DNA from 3 places in the Paenibacillus sp. FSL K6-1122 genome. Region 2 is predicted to be linked to each of the others. Evidence: riboswitches for the same ligand, from Rfam matches in the RefSeq annotation. Region 2 holds a riboswitch; each other region holds the start of a gene.
What was found. Region 2 has a riboswitch for S-adenosylmethionine ahead of metA (homoserine O-succinyltransferase). Riboswitches for the same ligand answer to the same signal wherever they lie in the genome.
Positions count from the first base shown of each region.

Region 1: it holds a riboswitch for S-adenosylmethionine, as region 2 does, so the genes downstream of both, mmuP (S-methylmethionine permease) here and metA (homoserine O-succinyltransferase) in region 2, are expected to answer to the same signal.
Region 3: it holds a riboswitch for S-adenosylmethionine, as region 2 does, so the genes downstream of both, NSQ20_RS26360 (methionine ABC transporter ATP-binding protein) here and metA (homoserine O-succinyltransferase) in region 2, are expected to answer to the same signal.

Region 1 covers NZ_CP150272.1:6,199,821-6,205,784, forward strand. The annotation lists gene NSQ20_RS27775 (FtsX-like permease family protein) at 1-989, shown strand, start outside; gene mmuM (homocysteine S-methyltransferase) at 1,073-2,149, opposite strand; gene mmuP (S-methylmethionine permease) at 2,127-3,539, opposite strand; SAM riboswitch class I at 3,632-3,733, opposite strand; gene NSQ20_RS27790 (Ger(x)C family spore germination protein) at 3,804-5,006, opposite strand; gene NSQ20_RS27795 (spore germination protein) at 5,003-5,964, opposite strand, start outside.
Region 2 covers NZ_CP150272.1:2,048,000-2,053,963, reverse strand. The annotation lists gene NSQ20_RS09260 (aminotransferase class I/II-fold pyridoxal phosphate-dependent enzyme) at 1-1,148, opposite strand, end outside; gene NSQ20_RS09255 (PLP-dependent transferase) at 1,145-2,332, opposite strand; gene metA (homoserine O-succinyltransferase) at 2,357-3,274, opposite strand; SAM riboswitch class I at 3,511-3,634, opposite strand; gene corA (magnesium/cobalt transporter CorA) at 4,086-5,021, shown strand; gene NSQ20_RS09240 (HRDC domain-containing protein) at 5,092-5,964, opposite strand, start outside.
Region 3 covers NZ_CP150272.1:5,882,879-5,888,842, forward strand. The annotation lists gene NSQ20_RS26345 (DUF2167 domain-containing protein) at 1-577, shown strand, start outside; gene NSQ20_RS26350 (MetQ/NlpA family ABC transporter substrate-binding protein) at 696-1,535, opposite strand; gene NSQ20_RS26355 (methionine ABC transporter permease) at 1,611-2,270, opposite strand; gene NSQ20_RS26360 (methionine ABC transporter ATP-binding protein) at 2,271-3,305, opposite strand; SAM riboswitch class I at 3,432-3,573, opposite strand; gene NSQ20_RS26365 (Cthe_2314 family HEPN domain-containing protein) at 3,703-4,419, opposite strand; gene NSQ20_RS26370 (heme A synthase) at 4,583-5,521, opposite strand.

The sequences.
Region 1 (5,964 bases), 3.0 Mb from region 2:
ATGACAATGCCAATATCGCAGCAGTAGTCGTGAACAAAGGTAACTTTCCAAAGACTGTATTGAAACACACGTTAGAAGAGGATACAAGGATTAGCAATGCAGGCTGGCAAGGGAACACAACGGGTGTAATTAGCCCGGAGTCTTCTGCAACAGTGAAGGGCCAATCCCTCAGTCTCAACTTGAGTGTACTGGACGGGAGTTATCAGGAACTTGGATTCGAAACGTTAAAAGGGGGTAACCCACAACATGCGAATGAAATTGCCCTTGGTGTAAGTGTAGCCAAAACATCAAATAAAGATCTCGGTGATCTTATCGATATCTATATTGAAGGAGAAAAGCGTACATTCCTCATCACAGGCATCTATCAGGCGATCGCCAACATGTCTGTTTCAGGCAGAATCACCATTGATGCCATGAGAAGTGTGAACCCCGGTTATAGTGAATTTGATGTTATCTTCATCAATGTGAACGATATGGCACAAGCGGGTAAGGTTGCCTCTGAATTAAATGAGCAATTTAAAGATTTTGCTTCGGTAGTCACTCAGAAGACTTTGCTTGATTCGGTTTACGCGGAAGCCGCTAACATCCTGATCTATCCGATGAGCCTGATCGGATTGCTGTTTATCATTGTGACGTTCATCATTATTTTCAGTACTTGTAGAATCAATATCCGTAAAGAAAGCAGAACGTACGGGATATACAAATCGCTGGGAATGACATCTCGCCAAATCCGGTTGTCGCTCACCATGGGAATGTTCATACTGTCCTCCGTGGGAGCCATACTGGGTATTTTCGTCGGCGTATACCTGCTGCCTCTTCTACTCGAAATGGTCCTTTCCGGTTATGGTATCGTACAGCTTCCACTGATCCTGCATTGGGGTGGAATGGTACTGTTCACCTGTCTAAGCATCATTGCAGCCAGTCTTGGCTCGTGGTTCTCTTCGAGAATCATTCGGGAAGCATCGCCACGTATGCTGGTTATCGAATAATGTAATCAGAATGCCTTAACACAATAAAACAAGCCCTTCCATACCTCTATAGGATGTGGAAGGGCTTGTTATCATGATATGAACTAATTCCGCCATTTCTTCGCAAGTACACCAATCTGATGTGGCGTAGTACGGCAGCAGCCGCCAATAATTTGCGCGCCCGCAGCAACCCACTGTTCCGAAGCATCACTCATGCTGCCACATGTACCCTGTCCACTCCACGTCTTCGTCACTGCATCATACGTCTCACCTGAGTTCGGATACACAATAACAGGTTTGTCGCTGGCACGGCTAAGAATACTTACGGCTTCCGTCACCACTTCCATGGGAGCGCAGTTCAGGCCAATTGCCGCAACCTGCGGCTCGGAGCCAAACGTCTGTGCACATACCTCAAGCGGTGTGCCCTCGCTGATGCTTGTCCCGTCTTTTAAAGAAAATGATAACCAGGCATACGCATGAGGAAACTCCTTCAGTACATCAACCAGCACCTGTGCTTCCTGCAAGGAAGGAATCGTCTCAAACGCCAGAATATCAGCACCCGCTTCAATCAGCGCCGCCATACGTGGACGGTGAAATGCGGCAAGCGTCTCATCCGACACGTCGTAATGTCCCACATACTCTGAACCATCCGCCAGATAGGCGCCGTACGGACCAACGGAACCGGCAATAATTGGACGTGGACGAAGACTGTCTGCTTCGCGATCCCCTGTACGATCTGTTATGTTCTCCTCGTTCTCCTCGTTCTCCACGTTCTCGGAACGTACTGAAGGAGCTTTTACAAGCTGACCTGTCGAGCTTTCTCTCCCTACTACACCGCTCTGCACTTCTGCCCATACGTCATCTCTCGCCTGTACAGCCAGTTCCACCGTCTTCCGGATCAGCTCCAGTGCTGACTGTTCATCGATCCCTCTCTTGCGGAAACCATCCACCGTCGCCTGATAACTGGATGTAATCGCACAGTCGGCTCCTGCTCGAAAATAATCTGCATGGACCTGAACAATAACATCCGGATTCTCAAGCAACACACGAGCAGACCATAGTGGATCATCGAGATCACATCCATGCTGTTCGAGTTCCGTAGCCAACGCTCCATCCAGAATCATGACCGGATGTTCACGAAGGATCTGTTCCATGGGGTTAGTCTGTTGTTCTTGCGTCATGTACTTGTCCTCTTTTCTTATTCACACGTTCTGTCAGATAATAAGCAGCGTAACATACTGCGATAAACGGAACCCCACAATACAGCGCAATTCGCTGTGTCGGGTCAAAGGCAATACCTATGCATGAAGCCAGGCATAATATAAATGAAACAATTGGTACCACCGGATACAGTGGTGTGCGGTAGACCAGATCTTTGACCGCATGTCCTTCCCGGATATATTGTCTGCGGAACATGTATTGGGAAGCGCTGATGCTCATCCATACCGCAACGACAGCCAGACCTGAAATGGAAACCAGCGTAATATACACCGTACCTGGCGCAATGATGCTGGACAGCAAGGCCAGCGCACCACCCACCATACTAATCAGAAGTGCATTCAGCGGTACTCCGCTTTTGGTCAATTTGGCAAACCACGGAGAGATCGTTCTTTTGTCAGCCAGAGACCAGAGCATACGTGAAGATGCATACAGGCCTGAATTGGCAGCAGAGAGAATCGCCGTCAGAATAACAAAGTTCATAATGTCTGCTGCATAGGGTACACCCACCCGCTCCATTACCGCTACAAACGGACTTTCCAGTACACTGGCATCCGACATGGGCAGCAAGGCCGACAAGATAATAATCGTTCCGATGAAGAAAATAACCAAACGCCACAGCGTTGTATGAATAGCCTTTGGTATCGTCTTTTCCGGGTTCTCCGTCTCACCGGCGGCAATGCCGATTAACTCGGTGCCTGAGAAGGCAAAGTTTACAGCAAGCATGGTCATCAATATCGCTGTAGCCCCATGAGGGAACCACCCGGATGCGGTAATATTCGATAGAAATGGAGCCGGTCCAGAATCCGCCATGGGAATGAACCCAAACATGGCTGCGCCACCGATAATAATGAAGATTACGATAGTCACTACTTTTACAGATGAGAACCAGAACTCGGATTCCGCAAAAAATTTCACCGTTAGAGCGTTAAACAGAAAGATCATCAGTGCAAAAACCGCGCTCCATATCCATACGTTTACCGATGGGAACCAGCGCTGCATAAGCAATCCGGCGGCTGTGAATTCGGAGCCAAGCGCAACAGTCCAGGTTAACCAGTATAACCAAGCCACCGTGTAACCTGTTGCCGGTCCGATATATTTGGCTGCATAACTATGAAATGCTCCCGTCTCTGGCATATGAACAGACAGTTCACCAAGACAGAGCATCACCAGATATACAACGATGGCTCCGATCAGATAGGACAGAATGGTTCCCAGTGGTCCCGCCTGCTGAATGGTGTAACCTGAGCTGAGGAATAATCCCGTTCCAATGACTCCTCCGAGAGAGAGCATGACCACATGCCGTGCCTGCATTTTCCGCTGAAAATGCCCTTTGTCGTTGTTGTTCTCCATACCTGCTGCTCCCCTACTTCTTCATCCAGAAAAAACAAAAAAGACCCACTCTGCCTAAAGAGTGCGCCGTTACTGACAAATAAAAACAAACGCTCCTATCTATCAGGCTTTCACCCGCTGGAATTAGCACAGTATCCTTCAGATCTGTTGCTGAGGTTTCTAAGGGCCAGTCCCTCCACCTCTCTGGATAAGAAAATGATTTTTTACTAATATAGCGATCTATCATGAATGTGTCAACAATTAAATAATATATGGCACACCTCGCTATTCGGTGGAAGACCCCGGATTCGTGATGGTGGTCTTTACCTCATAGGTGATCGGCACGGTGCTAAAAATTTTATCCCAATCGTCTTTGACTTTTTTCCATGTTTTAGGTTCTTTAATACGCAAGCTATCCCGAAAATCCGCAACATCTACTTTATAGGTATGCTGCAGTTTGTATAACAACTGTCGAATCTGTTGTTTGGCAAGTTCAGCAAATTCTTTTTCCAATTCACTGAGATACGCACCTTTTTCCTCTTCCTCGGGAGCACGCCAATCCTCCATCAACCAGCCTTCGGATTCAGTTTTCACATGGAATGAAATATCATCGCCAACCACTTTTGGAATTATTGTTGTTTTTTTCTTCTTCATTTCATATACAACAGTGAACCCCTCTTTATTGTATGTCTTCAAGATACCTCCTTTTTCTTTAGGTCTGAGCCAAGATAGCCCTTCTAGATCCGTTTGGCTGAGTTCCCCGATGAATTTTGTTGTTTTCCCATCAAAGATACTGGCACCGGAGAACTTGTCCTCTCCATTGAAGTTCAGTACATTCTGGAGCAAAAAGCTGGAACCGGATTGCATTTGTGCATCTAATTTGGAGAGTAGAACGGGGTCCAGGATTTTATTGGACAAGTATGAATTACCGGTAATACCTGTAAGATAAAATGCTGGAATCCGGGAAGGATCATCTGAAGTCAGAACATCAACAGCGCGATGATGGCTAATCAACACCAGACAGTTAGGACGAATATCGTTATCCCGAAGTACAAAATCCAGCAGCTGGTCCAGACCATACTTTTTGGCGATATCCTTGGACACAACGATAACCTTCAGATGATGTCCGATGAGCGGATGATCTCGTCTCAGTGCAAACTGACGAAAGATTTGCAGCAAGGAATCTCCGGTAAGCTGTTCATTGGAATAGGACGTTTTACCAGAAGCAGGCGAACCGGATTGTTGGCTCTTCTGACTGCTGGAATTACCCGGAGCAATCTGTACCGTGGCTGTCACATTGTTCTGCTTGGAATACCCTCCTCCCTGATTGGCGATGTTCTCCTCAAATTCCGTCTCTTTGCCGATATCGATCCCGAGACCAACGTAGACACTTAGATCCTCTATCTCTCGACTGCTCCAACATCCGGATATCGTTAAGAGAATGCATAATACAGTGGCTAAGCGTAACAACATGCGGAATGTAATCATGCATGCTTGCCTCCTTTTTTGCGAATCAGACTTAACAACAGTAGTACCAGAGGTAAAATGCCAAACAAAAATACGGACACATTGCCTAGCATATCTCCTAGTACGAAGGTATCATCCACTGTTTTGGGTATCATTGCTGTCAGATAAATGAACGGCAGCAGGCCGTACATGATGCCTTTGATTTTTTTGGAACGAAACAAATCACGAATACCCACCGAAGCGCAGTAATGTGTAATTGCTGTAGTCGAAAAGATTTGCATAATCCAGATGACCAGCAATAAGGATTCAAAACGCTCGAATATCAGACCCTGGATTTCGAAGCTTCTTACCAAATCCAGCGTTGGCCAGGTTCGAGTTTTGATGCCATCGAGCGATAAACTGCCTATAACCATCACCACCGTGATCAAGTAGATAATAGTGGATATGAGTATCCCCCAGGTCATCGCTTTATTGCTCTTCTTCGGATTTTTCATATAGGCAGTCATGATTAACATCACCTCATAGCCCGTATAAGATAATAGTGAAGGCTTCAACCCTTGGAAAACGGGCATAATCCCATCACCGAGGACGGGTCTCAGATTGCCAATCTCGAATAGCTGATTACTAAGCAAAATTTCAATCACAAATATAATAATCGTAATCGGAAGGATGATCTCAAACACACGTACGATAACGCCAAGCCCGCCTGAAATCATATATACACCGATCCACATGAAGACCATCACAATCGCCCAGGTGGGGGTGCGTTCGAGCAGATACATCCCAGTCACTTCAGCCATAACTCTGATTTCGAATGCGGCAATAACTATGAAATACATAATCATAGACAATCCCAGTATGTAAGCAATCCAGCTGCCCGTAATCTCACGGGTGAACTGGAAGACGGTTTTCTCCGGAAATCTGCGACACAGGGTAACCAGAATTATTCCCACACCTATGATAATGAATCCAGATAGGA
Region 2 (5,964 bases):
AAATCTACAATGAGATCTTCGATATCTTCCAGACCTACAGAGAAGCGCAGCAACCCATCTGTAATGCCACGGTCACGGCGAACCTCAGCCGGCATTGCCGCATGAGACATCATCGCTGGGTAGGACAGAATACTCTCCACAGCTCCCAAGCTTACAGCAACAATGGGGAGCTTCACCCGGTTAAGAACTGCTTTTGCACGATCACCTGAACCGACGTCAAAAGAAACGACAGCTCCATATCCTGTGGACTGGCGCTCATGTGCCTCACGGCCCGGATGATCCTCAAGTCCAGGATAAAACACAGCGGTAATATCACTGCGCTCATTAAGCCATGCCGCCAGTTTGGCTGTGCTCCGTTCACTATGAGCCATACGAGCCCCCAAGGTTTTCATCCCGCGCATCAGAAGCCAGGATTCTTGTGCCCCGAGTACAGTTCCAAGTCCATTTTGCAACTGTTTCAGTTGTACGCCAAGTGATTCCGTGCGAGCAACCGCTAACCCTGCCAGTACATCACTGTGACCTCCGAGAAACTTCGTAGCACTATGTACGACGATGTCCACACCAAGCTCAATTGGACGCTGATAGTACGGTGTCATAAAGGTGTTATCCAGAATCGTGATCAGGTCATGTTCCTTCGACCAGTCAGTTACGGCAGCGATATCCGTAATTCGCAGTGTAGGGTTGGAAGGTGTTTCCATATAAACTGCCTTGGTGTTTGGCTTGAGTGCCGCTTTTACTTCATCTATATTGGTCATGTCTACAAAGGTTGTCTCGATCTGCATACGGCTTAATATGGAAGTAAGCAAACGATACGTACCTCCATATACGTCTTCCGTAACAATCATGTGATCCCCTGCGGAGAACATCATGAACACGCTGGATATCGCGGCCATTCCCGATGAATAGGCGAATCCTCGTGCACCGCCCTCCAGCAGTGTGATGTAATCTTCCAAAGCCTGACGTGTCGGATTACCCGAACGACTGTAATCATGTTGAGGCGGATTGAAGATATCAAAATGATGGAATGTTGATGCTTGGTAGATCGGTACACTGGACGCTCCAGTCGTTTTGTCAATCTCATCTCCAAAATGGAGCAATTTGGTATCAAATTTTAACTCGGATTTGGGCTTGTTGTTGGACTCACTCATGAGTGCACGCCTCCTTCCACTTCCTGTTGTGCAACTGTCAGAGCATTGCCGAGATCTGCAATCAGATCTTCGGCATGTTCAATGCCTACGGAGAACCGGAGCAGACGGTCATCCACACCTACGGCTTCACGAATTTCAAGCGGAATATCCGCATGAGTCTGTACTGCTGGATAAGTCATGAGTGATTCAACTCCGCCGAGACTTTCGGCAAAAGCAATGAGTTGGATATGACGTAGCAACGGTTCAACATAACGTGCATCCTTCACTTTGAAAGAGAAGATACCTGTGTTACCCGTGGATTGTTTGTTCTGTATCCCATACCCCGGATGATCGGATAGACCTGGATGATACACTTCAACCACCGCTGGGTGCTCAAGCAAGTATTTGGCAATAGTAATTGCATTGTGCTCATGACGCTCCATGCGAAGAGCCAGCGTTTTCATACCTTTCATCAGCTGATAGGAGTCACTTGGAGATAATACCGCTCCAATGGAATTATGCAGGAACGCCATCTCAGCAGATAACGCCTCACCTTTGGTAATAATTAGTCCGGCGAGCACATCATTATGTCCGCCCAGATATTTGGTAGCGCTATGAATGATGATATCGGCACCCAGTTCAATCGGACGTTGGAAAAATGGAGTCAGCAACGTGTTGTCAACAATGGTCAACAGGTTGTAACTTTTCGCCCAGGAAGCGACAGCTTCCACATCTGTGATCATCATCAGTGGATTGGTTGGTGTCTCAATAAATACAGCTTTGGTATTCGGCTGACGAACCTTCTCCAGTGCTGCCAGGTCATTCGTGTCCACATAACTTGCAGTTACGCCGAAACGGGACAGAATACGTTCCAGCAGACGATAGGTTCCACCATACAGATCCAGCGATACAATCAGATGATCCCCTTGACCAAACATGGCAAAGATCGTTTGCAGCGCGGCCATTCCCGAGCTACAGGCAAACCCTGCATCACCGGACTCCAGCGCTGCGGCGGCTTCTTCCAATACTTTACGGGTTGGATTAGTCGTACGAATATAATCAAACCCCGTGCTTTGTCCAAGCTTCGGGTGGCGAAACGCAGTGGATTGATAGATCGGAAAGTTAATGGCGCCTGTTACCGGTTCATTAATGGACCCAATTTGTGCTAAGCGGCTTTCGATTTTCAACTTGTTGTTGTCTTCCATTGCTGCATCCTCCTGTAATCTCGATTAGATTTGCGGGCCAATATCGTAAGGTGTTTCTTGATACACATAGTAATTGAGCCAGTTAGAGAATAATAAGTTGGCATGAGCGCGCCAAGTAGCTGGTGGCACACGGGAAGGGTCGTCATTCGGATAATAATGCCTAGGCAATGCGATATCCAAACCTTTGGCTGCATCCCGGTCATACTCCCACTTTAATGAGAACGGGTCATACTCGGCATGTCCTGTGGCAAAAATCTGTTTGCCGTCTTTGGTAGCAACCAGGAAGATCCCCGCTTCCTCAGATTCAGCCAAAATCTCTAAATTCTCATTCTTTTCAATATCTTCGCGTCTCACTTCCGTATGACGGGAATGTGGAACGTTGAATACTTCATCGAATCCACGCAACAACGGAACATGTGGTTTATTGATGGTATGTGGGAAAACGCCAAAACACTTTTCATCAAGTGCAACCTTGGGTACGTCAAAATGATGGTATAAACCTGCCTGAGAAGCCCAACATATGTGGAGGGTTGAAGTCACATTGGTTTTGGTCCATTCGAAGATCTCCTGGATTTCATTCCAATAGTTCACGTCTTCGAAATCCATCTGTTCCACCGGGGCACCCGTAATGATCATTCCATCGAAACGACGGTGCTCAATCTCATCAAAGGTTTTATAGAACAGATCCAAATACTCTTGAGACGTATTCTTCGACGTATGGGATTTGGGATGTACAAGAACGACATCCACCTGAATAGGCGTGTTTCCCACCAGACGAAGCAATTGTGTTTCGGTCGTTTCCTTTGTGGGCATCAGGTTTAATATAGCGATACGGAGTGGACGAATATCCTGCTGATATGCAGAAGTTTCATCCATGACGAAGATATTCTCTCCTTCAAGTACTTCTTTTGCTGGTAGCGTATCGGGTATTTTGATTGGCATAGTAAGTCTAACTCCTCCTTGTGCATAGATAGATGCAGCCACCCTTGGCTTGATGTCTTCACATCAATACAGTTATAGACTGCCTTGAGCTTGTAAAAACATTGAATTGCTCTTTCATCCAACGTTACAAACAACCTCAAGTTCCTTAGCGAAAATCACTGCTGAGAAGTCGGGGCATATGACAAAGACCTTCCTCGGATTTCGAGAAAGGTCATATGTAAAATAGATATGCGCCTCTCTCATCTCTCAGTTACAACAGTGCCACCTGACACTTAGTCGCTGCAAGAATTAGCACCGTGCGGTATACCGCCGGTTGCCGGGTTTCATCGGGCCAGTCCCTCCACCTACTCTTGATAAGATTTCGCTGTATTAGATTGTAATTAAATATGGTTCACCGTCTACTTTATTACATTAATGCCCTCACGTCAAGTTGCAGTTCGATGTCTGCTTCCCAGATCGGAACCGTTCATCATCCGTTGTCATACACTGCCTCAGGGCGCGAAATAGACACATTTTTGCGCTTGAAAGCACCTTGTACCAGCGGTATACTAAACAAGGTGTTATAAACCCTTATGTGAGAGGTGACATATTAAATGGATGGCGACCCGAGGCCTGACTGGCAGCCGAATTCCGACAAACTGCATAGAGAACTGACATCAGCATGCCGGCAGCGGGACGTGACTTCCGTTTGATTATATAGTGAACGCAGCCCTGATCTCCAGGCTCCGCTGCCGACCGGCTGATTTGTTCTTTTTGCGCCCATAATGATAATATCCGCCAAGTTGGCGGGTGCAGAAGGAGTAGATTAACGATGAAAATCCGGTTGGTAAACAACGGTGTATTTATTCCGGTGGACGACATTCAGCAGGCGCTGACTCCACCAGCGGAAGGATTTTACTGGATTGATGCAGACGTAGACGATTTGGCGGTACTTCAGCCGCTGTTCTTGATGCATGATCTGGCTGTAGAAGACTGTCTTAGTGACGAAGAACAACGTCCGAAGATTGAAATTTATGAGAACCATTATTTTATTGTGATTAATAGCATCCGTTTTGATGATGAAGAGATATTTCTACGTGCGGTCAACTTATTCCTTGGCAGACATTTCATTATTAGTGTTACCAAGCACAAGATCAGCGAATTGCGCACACTGAAACCGATCCTGTGGGAACAGGAAATCAGTACACCGGATCGTCTGCTGTATTTGCTGGTTGACTTGATTGTTGATAATTATTTCACCGTAGGTGACCGAATTGAAGCACGAATCGAGAAGCTTGAGGAAGACATTCTGATGCACACCAAAAAGTCACATTTGAGTGAAATTATCGGGCTGCGCAGTGAGATTCTGTGGCTGAAGAAAGTGCTCGGACCTCAGAAAGAGGTCATTAATACACTCAACAAAAAAGATCTGCGTCTCATCGATGATCAACTGCAAAAGTATTTCAGTGACATCTATGAGAATGCCGTAAAAATATCTGAAACCTTTGAGACATATCGCGACCTGATGGGCAACTTGCGAGAAGCCTACCAATCCAGTATTGCGAACCGGGCGAATGAGATCATGCGTGTATTTACCGCCATCACCACGGTCTTCATGCCGCTGACGGTCATTACCGGTATATACGGCATGAACTTTACGAATATGCCAGAGCTTAACTGGAAATACAGTTATTTTGTTGTGATTGGCCTGATGGTTACACTGGGCCTGAGCATGTTCTTCATTTTCCGCAAGAAAGACTGGGTATGAACTCGTATGAAATAACAAAGACGAAGCGCTCCTCCGGGAGAAACGCCTCGTCTTTTTTCATTTCTGATCATTAACCAACATTCTTCTCTGTCTCTGCGTGCCGACGGAAGCGGATTCGAATCATGCGCAGTCTTTCATAGACCTGCTCCAGACTTCCTCCATCGGGTTTCTCTCCTCCATACACCTTATGTAATACTGGCTTCAGGAACGTATCTCCCAGCTCCTCATACGCACTCCATACGGCCTCTTGTTCGTTCTCTGGCATCACTGCCAGCTCCACATCAAGAAGACAATCGGTGTCATAACCTTCGTGATCCAATGCCTCTAACAGCTCAACCAACTCGCGTCGGGATAATCCGGATCGATTAACAATCTCCTCTAACGTATACCCTTCCTTCATGCCTTCAAGCACCTGCTTACGCGTGGTGAACTTATCAAGTTCCTGCTTGTACTTCTGCTCTCTCTGCTTGTATAACCAGCTCTCATACTCTTCTTCCTTCAGCGCCGTGTATACCCATTCCAGCGGGAATGTCGTTGAACGCTCCAACCCGTTTGTAATCTCCATCCATTCCGTACCATACTCAGTCGCTTTGCTCTCTCCTACGCCCGGCAGTTGCATCAGTTCATCCATCGACTGCGGAACAAAGGCACTGATCAAACGCAGCAGACGATTCGTTGCAATAAAATACGGTGCCTTCCGGTCAGACACAGCTCTCTTCCTGCGCCATGTGCACAGATCCGTATATAATTGTTCATTGCCGTATAACTCACTGTAACAATGGAGCCGCTGTCCACCATAACTGCGTGACTTCAGATCATCATTCTCATGAAATAACCCCTGCAACTGCGGTCGGTACCCCTCACTCATCTGTATGGCAAGCTGATGACGGTAAATATGAAGCAGCTCCTCCCAAGAAGTCCCTTCATACCAGATGCTGTCCTC
Region 3 (5,964 bases), 3.3 Mb from region 2:
TAGAACGTACATAACGGGGTGGGAAATCGAACCGGCATATGACAGTACCAAACATCAGTTGGTTTACTCCCTTGGTTTCAAGAATGCTGTCCAGCAAACCATGGTGAATTACAATGTAAAACTCCTGACACGCGAAGGGTACATCACAGCCATTCTGGTTACAGATACGGCCAACTTTCAACAGAGCCGCCAGGCATTCGAGGAAACCGTAATTCATAAGCTTAGCATCAATGCAGGATACACCTATGAGGAGTACAATGCTTCGACTGACAAAACATCCACCATAGGGCTCAACAGTCTTCTGATGGGCGGGATCGGGTACACAGCTTCCCAGAAATTCAGTGCTCTTCTTTTGCTCAAAAAAGGATGGGCTTTGATCCTCGTTGTCGTCCTTGGGTTAATCGGTTGGATCAGATACAAGATCAAAAGCTCACACGGAGAAGAAGAAACACTCTCTCCCTCCGAGAGAACGTACCTGCAAGAAGCAGATGAGCAGCAGTATGCTGATCAGAATGAATTATCCTACTACCGCCAATCTGGGCGTCCATCCAACGCGGATAAACCGGAAAAACTCTGACTTATGTTGATCGCCACGTCAGCACAGATTAGGAAACATAAAATAAGCCGTATATCTCTTCAGAAGAGATATACGGCTTATTCTTAATAGCTTCACATCATATCATACATATCGTGAATTATTCAGTTGCAGGTTCAACTGCACCTTTATAACGTTCTTTGATGAATGTTTTCACTTCTTCGGAGTGCAAAGCAGCAGCCAGTTTTTGGATTGCATCTGCATCCTTGTTGTCCTCACGGGAAACGAGGATGTTCGCGTATGGGTTACCTTGCAGATCTTCGATCAGCAAAGCATCATTCGCCGGATTCAGGTTCGCTTCGAGCGCATAGTTAGCGTTGATGAATACCAGATCCGCTTCATCCAGTTGACGAGGCATCATGGCTGCATCCAGCTCAATGATATCCAGGTTCTTCGGATTGGCTGTGATGTCTTGAATCGTAGATGAGATATTTGTGTTGTCTTTCAGCGTGATAATGCCTTCCTTCGCAAGTAACAACAGTGCACGTCCACCATTGGATGGGTCATTTGGAATTGCTACTTTTGCGCCGTCTGCCAACTCATCCAAAGACTTAATCTTTTTGGAGTATCCACCAAAAGGTTCAACATGAACAGGTGTTACAGAAACGAGGTTGAATCCACGTTCTTTATTCTCTGTATCCAGATAAGGTTGGTGTTGGAAGAAGTTTGCATCCAATTTTTTGTCAGCAAGCTGCTGATTGGGTTGTACATAGTCGTTGAATGTAACGACTTGCAGACGAATACCTTGTGCTTCCAGTTCAGGCTTGATGCTTTCCAGAATCTCTGCATGTGGTGTAGGTGAAGCTCCAACTTTCAATTCAACCGTGCGTGGTGCACCTGCTGAATTGTCTGCGCCGCTATCGGCGTCCTTGTTGTTTCCGCAAGCTGCGAGAACCGCAATCAACATAAGACTAAGTAGAGCAAAAGACCATTTTTTCATGTGTAAAACCCCTTCTCTAATCATTTTTGTCATGTGGTGTCCGCATTATTGCATAACCATCATGTTATCTATGTGTTATTTCCTGGTGAAAAATGTAACCAAGCGATCTCCAGCCATCTGGAGAATTTGCACTAAGATGACCATAAATACAACGGAAATGATCATAATTTCATTCTGATAACGATAATACCCATAGTTGATTGCCAGCGTTCCTAGACCTCCACCGCCAACCATGCCCGCCATCGCCGTATAGGAGACAAGCGTAACAATGGTGATCGTTATACCCGCAAGCAGTCCAGGCAGTGCCTCAGGCAGTAACACCCGTCTTACAATCTGTCCGGTCGATGCACCCATCGACTGTGCCGCTTCAATGACACCCCGATCAACTTCTCGCAACGTCGTCTCCACCAAACGAGCAAAATAAGGAGCTGCTGAAATAACTAAAGGTGGTATAACACCTAACACACCTGTAGCAGTACCGACGAGTGAACGAGTGAACGGTATAAGAGCAACAATCAATATGATAAATGGGACTGAGCGCAAAATATTCACAATCAAGGACAATATAATGTACACCGTCCGTGACTTGATCGAAGCAGAACGGGCTGTCATGAACAGCAGCACTCCGAGCGGTAAACCAAAAATTACGGTGAACAAGCCTGATACACCCAAAATTTGCAGTGTCTCAATGGAGGCTTTACCAACCTCTTCCCAGCGAACTGTTGAAAAATCCATCTAACGAAGCACCTCCACATCAAGTCCCTCAGCGGTTAATTCTGATATCGTCCGATCAATCGCATTTGAATCACCCTCGAACCGAACGGTCAGCTGCCCATAAGGAACCTGTTTGATCGTAGAGATTGTTCCCTGCAGGATGGCAAAATCCACTCCTGTCTTACGTACCGTTCTGGACAAAATCGCTTCATATGTTTTGTTACCCAGAAAGGATATCTTCACAAGTTTGGAAGCAGCACCTGCCTGCAATTCAACGCCTGCATTTGCCAGAGCGGTCTCTTCCAGAGCAAGTCCAGCTTCATGGTCACGCATCATGAAGTCCCGCGTGATCGCATGCTGTGGCTTCAGGAACACGTCTGTTACAGGTCCTTGTTCCACAATGCCACCTTGATGAATGACAGCCACCTTGTCACAGATGTTCTGAATGACATGCATTTCATGTGTGATCAGCACAATCGTTAGGTTGTACTTTTCATTAATGTCGAGTAATAACTTCAGGATTGAATTTGTCGTCTGCGGATCAAGTGCCGAAGTAGCCTCATCACAGAGAAGTACATTTGGATCACTTGCAAGTGCTCTCGCAATCCCTACACGTTGTTTCTGGCCACCCGATAATTGAGCCGGATATTTGCTGCTGTGGTGCTCCAGACCAACCAGTGCAAGCATTTCCTTCACTTTGCGATCAATGGCTTCCTTGGGTGTATTCACAAGCTTTAGTGGAAAAGCTACATTGTCATATACCGTTGCCGAAGATAACAGATTAAAGTGTTGAAAAATCATTCCGATCTTGCGTCTCTGTTGCTGCAATTCGGTTTTGCTCAGTTCAGTCAGGTTAATTCCGTCAACCCATACCTCACCCTCCGTAGGCCGTTCCAGCAAATTAATACAGCGAATCAATGTGCTTTTGCCCGCTCCGGAATGGCCAATCACTCCGTAGATTTCGCCCTTTTGGATGCTCAAATTCAACTCGGATAACGCTGTTGTAGATTTTGTTCCTTTGCCGTACGTTTTCGTTAAACCTTTTAATTCAATCAATCGCACTTGCCCCTTTCCAACCACCTACATGTATCTTTACCCGATCTAAAGGAAAACTCCCCTTAAAGTACAAAAAAAGAGCCCTTTGCAGATACAAAGAGGGCTCTTCACGTGAAAGAATATACCTTCTCATCTGCCAAAATCGTGTCTTGCACCATTTTGTAGGAATTAGCACCTAACATCTATAACGAATGATACATGTATCATGTCATTACAAATCGGTTGCCGGGCTTCATCGGGCCTGTCCCTCCGCCGCTCTCGATAAGAAATATGTTGTTGTAGGATTTTATAAGTTCATGTAGTTTATGCTTTATAATGTGAACGTAACTTCCAAAAAATCAGTTATATCCGTGTAACATTCGATTGAAACTCAGTATATTCCAAGTATTCCGATTTGTCAAAGGGAATTATTTCTTTTCCATATTTTATTGATATAACTATAAGAGGCTGTTAACGTTTCACAGACCATATCGACACCCTGACGCATTTCCTGCACATGCTGATTCAGATCCTCCAATTTCACTTTACCTTGCAAGGTCTGGTGTAACTGCCACAGGTCATCGTGCATTTCTGAGTTCATGTAGTGAATTTCCATATTACGTCGTTTGCGCAGCTTGCTCATCGGCTCACGATAAGAGTCCTTGATCTGTATTAATTGCAACGCAAGATCATGATGTTCCCTCGCATAGTCGAACTGCCTTAACATTGTGAAATAAGAAAAATGCGCTTTGGTATTTGAAGTATTCAACTGGAATATTTCATTTAATACCGTGCCGACTTTATCCAGAATGGCAAAGCAGCGGATAAAGCCATCTTTGTAGAAATACACATACCGTGCATACTCGGCTTTTTCAGTCGGCGTCATATCATCCGTTGATCCTGCAACGACCTTTTTACGAAAATGAGCAGCAGCGAAACAGCTTTGCTCCAGTTCATCCAGTGAGGAGATGAGTCCCTGAGTCCACACATACAGTTTCCGATAGTCATGCGTGGGATCATGGTCCACATGCATTTGTCGTTGAAATAGCTCAAGCGTATGCGCCATTGCGTCCATCGCTGCCTTCAATTTACCTTCGTTTATACGTGGCTTTTCCCCCAACAACGTTCGCAGCATATCTAACCTCCTCTTTTCCAAATCAACAAGAATTCATCACCGTAAACGAAACATCATTCATTCCGTGTAATTGCTGCTTGCCATAGGTTGCCCTGATCCCTCTGACATCAAACAAAGTCCACCTGTCCAATGATGTACATCACTGGATGGTGGACTTTCATATTTAAAAACGATTAGCCGGGCGATGTAGCTTGTACACCAGGAAACTCATATACGTTAAGACTCCGAACAATATGGCGATATCCAGCATATGAGCAAGAGCTACGAACATGTATACTTCCGGACGGTTCATTGTCACCATCATGAAAATACCAATTACTACTTGCATCAGAATAAGAACAACGGATACCACGCCAAGGGTACGCATTTCCTTGTTGTCCGGATGATTACGGTAAGCGAAGTGACCCAGAATCGCGATAACAATCACGAGCGACGCAGCTGCTGCACGGTGAGCAAAAGCAACCGCTACCCCACCCGAAAGCTCAGGAATAATCTGACCGTTACAAAGCGGAAATCCAGAACATCCGCCGGCAGAATCCGTGTGACTCACAAATGCACCTGTGTATACCACGAGATATGTGTAAATGGTGGAGAACCAGACCAGATTCCTGAATTTTTTGCTAACCCGAGGGTATTTATTCAGGCGCTCCAATCCGCCATCTTTGGCCTCCTGCCTTATGCCCAGCGCCATCATTAGAGAACTGGCAAAAGCAATCAGTGCAAAACCAAAATGCAGTGCCATGACTGCTGAAGATTGGGAGAAGACAACGGCAAAAGCCCCCATGATTCCCTGGACGATAACAAATACCAGAGTTAAGAAAGAAAACAATTGCAGGTCACGGCGTGACTTGCCAAACCGCAGAAAAGCAACAAACGAGGCAATGGACAACAGTCCAGCCAGTGCACTTACAGCGCGATGGGAATATTCAATGAGTGAAGCCACAGTATGTGCGGGAACGAGTTTTCCGTTACATAAAGGCCATTCTGTTCCGCAGCCAAGGCCTGATTCCGTTTTGGTTACGATGCCTCCACCAAAAGTGGCCAGAAACATGACAAGACAGGTTAATACGGTTAACCATTTAAACAAAGTTAAGTGTTTCAATTTTTTCTCACCCGCTGTTGGTTTAAGATGGCGAAGAATATTCTCCGCTTGTTTCGGTACTTTGACACTTATTTCACAACTAAATTCATTATACCGGATAAAATGTTCATTGACGTCGCGCTTTGTGACAAAATGTTAACGTCTGGTGAAATAATGACCCGAAGGTCATTGAGGATATGTACAGAAACGTTTCTTACATAGAACGTGTCGAACACACAAACGCCATTTCCCTATTTCAAGAGAAATGGCGTTCTTTTTATTATACCCTTTTACAACATGAACCTGTCATACTTTTATATAAGTTCAATGAAACATTTACACAATAACGGAGAGGAAAGAAATAGCCTGAAGAAGCGGAGCTAAAAGCTTTCTGAAAGAAAGCTGCATCGGAAGCATATGCTTCGCCTTTATCCCCGGATTTCCCCTTTATAAAAGGGATCAAA